DNA from 2 places in the Lysinibacillus sp. HST-98 genome. Region 2 is predicted to be linked to the other one. Evidence: predicted binding sites of a transcription regulator. Region 2 holds the regulator's gene; the other holds the start of a gene.
What was found. The regulator LexA, encoded in region 2, represses DNA repair genes until DNA is damaged. The targets are predictions, from matches to a motif close to CGAACATATGTTCG.
Positions count from the first base shown of each region.

Region 1 (4,434 bases), on a different contig from region 2:
TGCCTCTGTATAACGCATCGCAGCTGGAGGATCGCCATCGACTGACCCATTGTTCCCGTGCATCTCAATGAGCATATGACGTGCCTTCCAATCCTGACTCATCCGTACCATCGCTTCATACACAGAGCTATCGCCGTGCGGATGATAGTTACCAATTACGTTACCCACTGTTTTTGCGGATTTACGGAACGGCTTATCATGTGTGTTGCCCTCCGTAAACATCGCATATAAAATACGGCGCTGTACTGGTTTAAGACCGTCACGTGCATCAGGCAACGCGCGGTCTTGAATAATATATTTACTATAGCGACCAAAACGGTCACCCATCACTTCTTCTAACGGTAAATCTTGGAACTTTTCTGTACTACTCATGCTTGGTCCTCCTCTTGTTGGATGAATTCATTCTCTAGAATGTTAGAATCATCCTCCATACCGAAGTCTACATTGGCTTCGATCCATTTACGACGTGGTTCTACCTTATCGCCCATTAACGTCGTGACACGTCTCTCCGCACGTGCACCATCCTCGATTGTGACACGAATCAATGTCCGTGTTTCAGGGTTCATCGTTGTGTCCCATAGTTGGTCTGCATTCATCTCGCCAAGACCTTTATAGCGCTGTAATATGTAACCCTTGCCAACCTTTTTGATGGCCTTTTGTAAATCGCTTTCTGTCCAAGCATATTCAATGATTTCTTTTTTTCCAGTACCTTTTGAGACTTTATAAAGCGGCGGTAGTGCGATATAGACCTTCCCAGACTCAATAAGTGGACGCATATAACGATAGAAGAATGTTAATAGCAAGACTTGAATATGTGCCCCGTCCGTATCCGCATCGGTCATGATGACTACTTTATCGTAGGCAGAATCTTCCACCGCAAAATCCGTACCAACACCTGCTCCAATCGCATGGATAATCGTTGAAATTTCTTCGTTTTTCATAATATCTTGTAGTTTGGCTTTTTCTGTATTGATTACTTTCCCGCGCAATGGCAGAATCGCTTGGAATGTACGGTCACGACCTTGTTTAGCAGAGCCACCCGCAGAATCACCCTCGACTAAATACAGCTCATTTTTTGCTGCATTACGTGACTGAGCTGGCGTTAATTTTCCAGATAGGATCGTACTACCCTTTTTGTTTTTCTTGCCATTTCGTGCATCCTCACGCGCTTTACGAGCTGCTTCACGCACTTGCTGCGCTCGAATCGCTTTACGAACAAGAGAAGCTGATAACTCTGCATTTTCCTCTAGCACATACAAAATTTGCTCAGACACTACGCTATCCACGGCAGAACGAGCCTCACTTGTCCCAAGCTTGCCCTTTGTTTGTCCTTCAAATTGCAGTAAATGCTCTGGAATACGAACAGACACGATCGCTGCTAAGCCCTCACGAATATCTGTCCCCTCAAGGTTTTTATCCTTGTCCTTTAACAAGCCAATTTTTCTTGCATATTCATTAAAGACACGTGTCAATGCTGCCTTTGCACCCGTTTCATGTGTACCACCATCACGTGTACGGACATTATTAACAAATGATAAAATCGTTTCTGAATAACCATCGTTATACTGGAAAGCGAACTCTACTTCGATTTCATCCTGTACGCCTTCTACATATTTTACTGGATGAAGGACATCTTTTTCCTCATTCAAATACGCAACGAAAGCCTCGATGCCATTCTCATAAAAGAACACATCGCTCTTGCCCTCCTCGCGCTCATCAATTAATTCAATTTTTAAGCCCTTTAATAAAAAGGCTGATTCGCGTAATCGTTCTGCTAACGTATCATAATTGAATTTTGTGACAGAGAAAATTGTTTCATCTGGTAGGAAATGAACAAGCGTTCCTGTCTGCTTGGTCTGCCCAATATTTTCAAGTGTTGTGACAGGCTGTCCTCCATGCTCAAAGCGTTGACGATACTTTTTACCATCGCGATGAATTGTCACCTCTAAAAATGTTGAGAGCGCATTCACAACGGAAGAACCAACACCATGTAAACCTCCACTTGTTTTATAGCCACCTTGACCAAATTTGCCACCAGCGTGTAACACAGTAAAAATAATTTCTGGTGTCGGTTTGCCCATTTTATGCATACCGGTTGGCATCCCACGTCCAAAGTCGCGTACACTCATACTTTGATCTTTATGAATTGTGACAATAATATGAGATCCAAAGCCAGCCAGTGCTTCATCTACCGCATTATCTACGATTTCATACACAAGGTGATGAAGTCCACGGCCATCCGTCGAACCGATATACATGCCAGGTCGTTTGCGTACCGCTTCTAATCCTTCTAATACTTGTATAGCGTCATCATTATAGACGCTAGGTGACTGTTTATTCGTCAAAAAAATTCCCCTCCAAAAAACAAACACATGTTCTATTTATGTTCTCATCCTAATAATAATAGCATTTCCTGTCAATAGCTAGCGACAGGTCCAATAAAATTTTAAAAATTGCTCACAGTTTTGATTATTTTTATTAATAGTAAACATCTTCAACAGTTGCTTAAAATTGGTATTTAAGCAAGACAGACTGCTTCTAGCTTCCATCATCATTTGACGCATTGAAGCCTACTAAGTTGCAAAATATAGTTGTGATGCTTGCAAATAGAAGCACACTACCTCGTGTCTTGTGATTAAACAGGATAAAGTTAGACTTCTATTCTACCAAAGGAATGAACGATTGACAAAATTGCCATTTTGCCTATATTTTTATAAAGGTTTTAGTGCTTCCTACAAATTTATGTCTAAAAGCCTAGTCCTCGCTAATAGATTCTCTTTTGTATTGATTCAAGACTTCGGATGAAATCTCCTTCATAACATTGTAGATTAGCAAGAAAAAGTGTAAAATACTTGTTACAAACTATTAGTACCAAGTGATGGACTATGAATGAAAGGAGTCCAACTATGATCAATGGACTTATTATTTTATGTGCTTATCTAATCGGCTCTATACCTTCTGGATTATGGATAGGCAAAATTTTTTATAATACCGATATTCGTGAACACGGGAGCGGTAATCTTGGTGCAACCAATACTTTTAGAACATTAGGGAAAAAGGCTGGTATTATTGTTACGGTGATGGATGTCCTAAAAGGGACTGCCGCTGTCTTACTCGTGACACTTCCTGTTTTCTCTGATACTACACTCCACCCTTTATTACTGGGGCTTGTCGCCGTAATCGGTCATATGTTCCCGATCTTCGCCAACTTCCGTGGTGGGAAAGCTGTGGCAACGTCAGCGGGTGTATTATTAGGCTATTCTTGGCCACTCTTTGTCCTACTATTTATTACCTTTATTGTGACATTAAAAATCACAAAAATCGTCAGCTTAACATCAATGATAGCCGCTTTAGTAGCGCTTATCTATGCAATCGTTTATTATTTTATAACAGGTGACTTTGCATTAGGCATCTTGGTAGCCTTTTTATTTACCTTTATTATTTATCGGCACCGTGCCAATATTGCTCGTATTAAAAACGGCACCGAACCAAAGGTAAAATGGCTGTAGGAAGAGAGGAGCATTTGAAATGAATATTGCATTGACAGATGAAGCCCTACAATGGTTCAAACATGAAATGGAAGTTGAACCTGGTGATACAATCCGTTTTTATGCACGTTATGGTGGCTCAAGTCCGTTTCATGAAGGCTTTTCACTAGGCATGACACGTGAGGAACCTATTGCTATAGGTGTGCAGACAGAAATTGATGGTGTTATTTATTATATTGATGAGAAAGATCTTTGGTTCTTTAACGATCACAATTTACATGTTGATGTTGATACAAGTAAAGATGAATTACAATACGACTATCGTACATAAAGCAGTCTGTCCTTTCAATAAATGAAAGGACAGACTGTTTTTTATTTATTCCAAAACAAGACACACAAAAGTCGCAAGGAATGTGATATTGCCACAAATAGCTAGATTTTTCATATCTCTTTCGTTTATCTCTCAAAAAAATTGTCCATTCTAAAGGTAATGAACCACCAATTGAGGAGGAAAACACATGTCCATGTCTAACCATACCGATACCTCCCCATCCCATACAACGAACGATTTATTGTATACTTCCCTATCTAAAAATATAAAAATCATTCAACAGTCACTAGGGCATAGTAATGATATTATCATACGGGAAATTGCGATTGGAGAAACTGATCCCCATAGCCTCGCCATCATTTCCATTGATGGCTTATCGGATAAAACGACTATTTCTAATTCTGTTATCGATAAACTGATGGCAAATATTGAAGAAGAACAAGATATTGAAATAACAACCATTAATCAATATGTTCGGAATTCCTATTTAACAGTAGGCGATGTCACGAATATTGAGCATTTCACAACACTCTACAATGCCATTCTCAATGGTGAAACGGTTATTTTATTAGATGGCTTTGCTGAGGGGATTGTGACAAGTACAAGAAGTGCCAA
Region 1 is NZ_JAENHX010000001.1:19,757-24,190, forward strand. It holds gene parC (DNA topoisomerase IV subunit A) at 1-372, opposite strand, end outside; gene parE (DNA topoisomerase IV subunit B) at 369-2,345, opposite strand; gene plsY (glycerol-3-phosphate 1-O-acyltransferase PlsY) at 2,907-3,509, shown strand; gene JIN86_RS00110 (HesB/YadR/YfhF family protein) at 3,529-3,819, shown strand; gene JIN86_RS00115 (spore germination protein) at 4,007-4,434, shown strand, end outside.
Region 1: parE (DNA topoisomerase IV subunit B) is a predicted target of LexA. The motif match lies at 2,366-2,379, and genes of this name have one in related genera.

Region 2 (4,434 bases):
TTAACAAGGCTGTGGGTGATTTCCGTTCCGCCAGCGTGCCACAGGAAAGCAAGTAGCCTGCAACGGAAATCCATTCTACCCTTCAATTGACTGTTTTGTTTTTCACACTGAAAAATGTCCAATCAGTTGGACATTTTTCGATTCTTATCTTACGATATATGTCTAATACTTTAGACAAAATGGAGGGATAATTCTGAAGAACATTATCAAAATTTTAAGAAAAAAATTAGGCATAACACAAGCTGCTCTTGCAAAAGAATGTGGAGTTGTGAGACAGACCATTAATAGTGTTGAAAATGATAAATATGATCCGACCCTAGAATTAGCTTTTAAGATTGCTAAGGTTCTCAATAGCCGTATTGATGAGGTATTTATCTATGACTAAATTTCACCCAAATTATATGATTACAATGAAGGACTTCGTGAAAGAACACTCGACAATTTTAAGAAAACAAACTCAAGAAGTGCCGATACCCGTGACCACTGTGGACCGTAATACCCTCCTAGCCATGCTACAATATCTGAAAAATAGCCAAAATCCAACGCTAGCAAAAAAATATAAACTTCGCCCTGGAAGTGGACTCTCTGCTAATCAAATTGGCGTAAATAAACGCATGTTTGCTGTACTCTTTGATGACCAAGAAATGATGCTGATTAACCCTAAAATAATCAGTCATTCCCTTAATATGATTTATCTTCCGGAGGGAGAAGGCTGTCTATCTGTAAATCGACCTGTCCCTGGTTTTGTACCGAGATATGAGAGAATTAAAGTCAAAGCTTACGACATCGATGGACATGAAAGCATTGTACAGTTACAGGGCTATGGGGCCATCGTTGTACAGCATGAAATCGATCATTTAAATGGCATCATGTTTTATGACCGAATAAATAAAGAGCACCCTTTCCAACTGCCTAATCATGTTATTATCGAAAGCTTTTCTTCCATTCAGTAGTTTTTTACAGAAAAAAATTAGCAGGAATATTACTTTCCTGCTAATCTTTCTTGGTGCTCTTGGAAACGACGATGTACAGTCGCCTTACTTACCTCAAAGCCTAACCCTCTAAGCGTTATAGAAATTTCTTCAAAGGTAAATCCACGTTTGCGTAGCTTCACAATTTCCTCTACAGGTAGATCTTTTCGCTCCTGCCCCTGAGGATTACCTCGGTTCGATAAATTATTTTCTGGACGATAACCATTTTCTACAGCACGTCGCATACCTCGTCGAATTTTAGCATTATGGATTCTACGCTGATATTCCTCTACGATTGCTAAAATTTCAAGCAGCATCGTATCCATTTCATTTAATTGGACTGGGCCTGCATCACGCATAGAAAAAACATCAGTTGCTGACTTTTGTAATAAATGTAATACAGCCATCCTTGCATTGCCTCGTCCTAAACGAGTTTCATCTTGGACAAAAAGAGCATTAATGTTCTTGTCTTTTATAAAATCAAGCATTTCTAGTAAGCCTTCACGTTCTACATCATAGCCACTATGTTGATCTTTAAACACGCCCTTCACCGCATAGCCTTGCTCTTTAGCATAGCGCAGCAACTCTTCCTGCTGGCGCTCTAATGAGGAGCTTTGTGTTTCTTTTTCAGTGCTTACGCGACAATAGACAACAGCCGATAGTTGATTATTTATCATTGTTCATTTCTCGCAATTTCGATAGTATTGATGGGACTGGCTTGATCACTCACAACAGGAATAACTAGAGATTTTCCCGCTACAATTTTAATATCTGCTAGTTCATTTTCAGTTTTTACAAGCTTTATCCAATCATCAGTACTCATTTTACCACGATATTGCTCGGCTAACGACCACAAGCTATCCCCATGTTCAATTTCAATTTCTGCGTAACTAACTTTTCCTGGATCTGTAATGTAAAGGTATGCTGCAAATAATAAACAAGCTCCTATTAAAATTGAGATATGTGTGTTTTTCTTAAACCATGTCATAATCATTACCCCTTTTTAAGAATGTTTGTTCGGAATGTATGTTCCCATAATAAAGCGAACAAACGTTTTTGTCAAACACTTTTCGAACCTATGTTTGCATACGTGTTCGCATTCTGTTATACTATCAAATAAGAAGATGATTTTAGAAAAAAAGAGGTGAGCACTCATGAAAAAAGTTTCGAAAAGACAAGAGGACATTTTAGCTTTCATTAAGGAAGAGGTACGAGCTAAAGGATATCCACCATCAGTACGCGAAATTGGTGAAGCAGTTGGACTTGCTTCCAGTTCAACTGTTCATGGACATTTAGCTCGATTAGAACAAAAAGGCTTTATTCGTCGAGATCCAACAAAGCCACGTGCAATTGAAATTTTAGAGCCTGAAGAATCCATCCAAAAGCAACAGGTGATCCATGTTCCACTTGTCGGGAAGGTTACAGCTGGTTCTCCAATTACAGCAATTGAAAACATTGAAGAATACTTCCCATTACCCGATACGTACGGCACAAGTGAAGATCAATTGTTCATGCTAGAAATTATGGGAGAATCAATGATTGAAGCTGGGATTTTAGATGGAGATTTAGTCATTGTAAAACAAAAGGCAACAGCTAATAATGGGGATATTGTTGTAGCTATGACAGCTGAAGATGAAGCAACTGTAAAACGTTTCTTTAAAGAGAAAAACCATTTCCGTTTACAGCCTGAAAATTCTTCTATGGAACCTATTATTGTGGATCAAGTTTCTATTTTAGGACAAGTTGTAGGTCTTTACAGACGTGTACATTAACGATTAAAGCAGGTTTTGAGGATTATGTTCCTTTTAAGAGCATGTATCCTCTTTTTTACGCAAAAAAAGAATCCACATCCGATTGGATTCTTTGTACAATGCCTCTTCTAAGCTTCCTTCTTAAATTTTATGCTCGCTTCCACAAAGGCTGAAAATAGCTTTTGGGCACTCTCATCTCCTGCTATGGCTAGTTCCTCAGGATGCCACTGAACAGCCAAGCAAAATGGCATCTCCTCATGAACTACCGCTTCGATAATACCGTCGCTGGATTTTGCTGCTACTTTTAATTTTTCTGCTAACACATTCACCGCTTGATGATGAAATGAATTCACTGCTATCTTCTCTTGTTCAACGATAGTCGCTAATAGATTGTCAGCAATAATCTGTACAGAATGGGTAGCTACAGCTCGACCTGATTGTTGCATATGTTGAAGTAATTTAGTGCTAAAATGATCACTATCAATATCCTGATATAAGGTACCACCTAAAGCAACATTTAGCATTTGAATTCCTCGACAGATCCCGAAAATAGGCATCTTCCGTTGGAATGCGGCTTCAATTAATGCTAACTCGACCGTATCTCGCGCGGGGTGAATTTTCCCAAGCTTTAATGAAGGCTCAGCCCCGAATAGAAATGGGTGCACATCATAACCACCAGATAATAATAAACCGTCTGTAAGGGCTAAAATCTGTGCTGCCTCTTCTTCTACCCCAATTGGAATAATCAATGGAATTCCACCAGCTTCAATGATGCTTTTGCTGTAAGCCACATTTAATCGAGAGGATAAATCATCCTCAACAAAGGCTGTAATACCAATAATCGGTTTCACTTGCTTCCCTCCATATTCCTGAAAATTGAACAATTACCAAAAGCCTAGATACCAATTGATTAATCGATCGCCATAGAAATAAACAATAACTGCGGCCAATGCAATAGATGGCCCAAACGGAATGGGTGTTTTTCTCCCCTGTTTGTTTTTCGATAACATGGTAATCCCGACAATCATACCAATCACTGCAGCTAAAAATAGCGTTAACAGTGTATCAATCGTACCCAGAACGAGACCAATTAAAAAGAATAATTTAATATCGCCTCCACCCATGCCACCGTTCGATAGCACAGCAATGATATATAATATGCCAAAACCAACCACAGCACCCACAAGAGAGTCCCACCACGGTGTTAATGGTGACAGCACTCGTCCAATAGCTAGCAAAGGTAAAAAGAATACTAACACCTTATCTGGAATTAGCATATAGGCTAAATCTGATACAACGATAATAACTAATAAGGAGATAAAAAAGAGGGCTACTATCAATTCTATGCCCCAGCCTAACTGCCCATAAGCAAAGGCAAATAATACACCTGTCATTAATTCTATGACTGGGTAAACCCAAGAAATTTTATTGCCACAACCACGACATTTTCCTCCTAACAATACATAAGACAAAACTGGTACTAAATCAAGCGCCGTCAGTCGTCTCTGACATTTTGGACAATGTGAAGGAGGATGTACAATCGACTCCTTCTGTGGTACACGTAAGCCAACTACATTATAAAAAGAGCCAAAGACAAGTCCAAATAAAAAAATAAAGATCGTATAAGCCATTTCCAATTTTATGTCCTCCTAAACCAATAGGCGCCCATACAAATGCAGTATGGTGCGCCTATCAATAAAGTTATTGTTGTT
Region 2 is NZ_JAENHX010000002.1:357,933-362,366, forward strand. It holds gene JIN86_RS07440 (helix-turn-helix transcriptional regulator) at 194-385, shown strand; gene def (peptide deformylase) at 378-953, shown strand; gene JIN86_RS07450 (YneB family resolvase-like protein) at 983-1,648, opposite strand; gene yneA (cell division suppressor protein YneA) at 1,645-1,959, opposite strand; gene lexA (transcriptional repressor LexA) at 2,126-2,743, shown strand; gene JIN86_RS07465 (gamma-glutamyl-gamma-aminobutyrate hydrolase family protein) at 2,851-3,573, opposite strand; gene JIN86_RS07470 (prepilin peptidase) at 3,607-4,359, opposite strand; gene JIN86_RS07475 (hypothetical protein) at 4,424-4,434, opposite strand, start outside.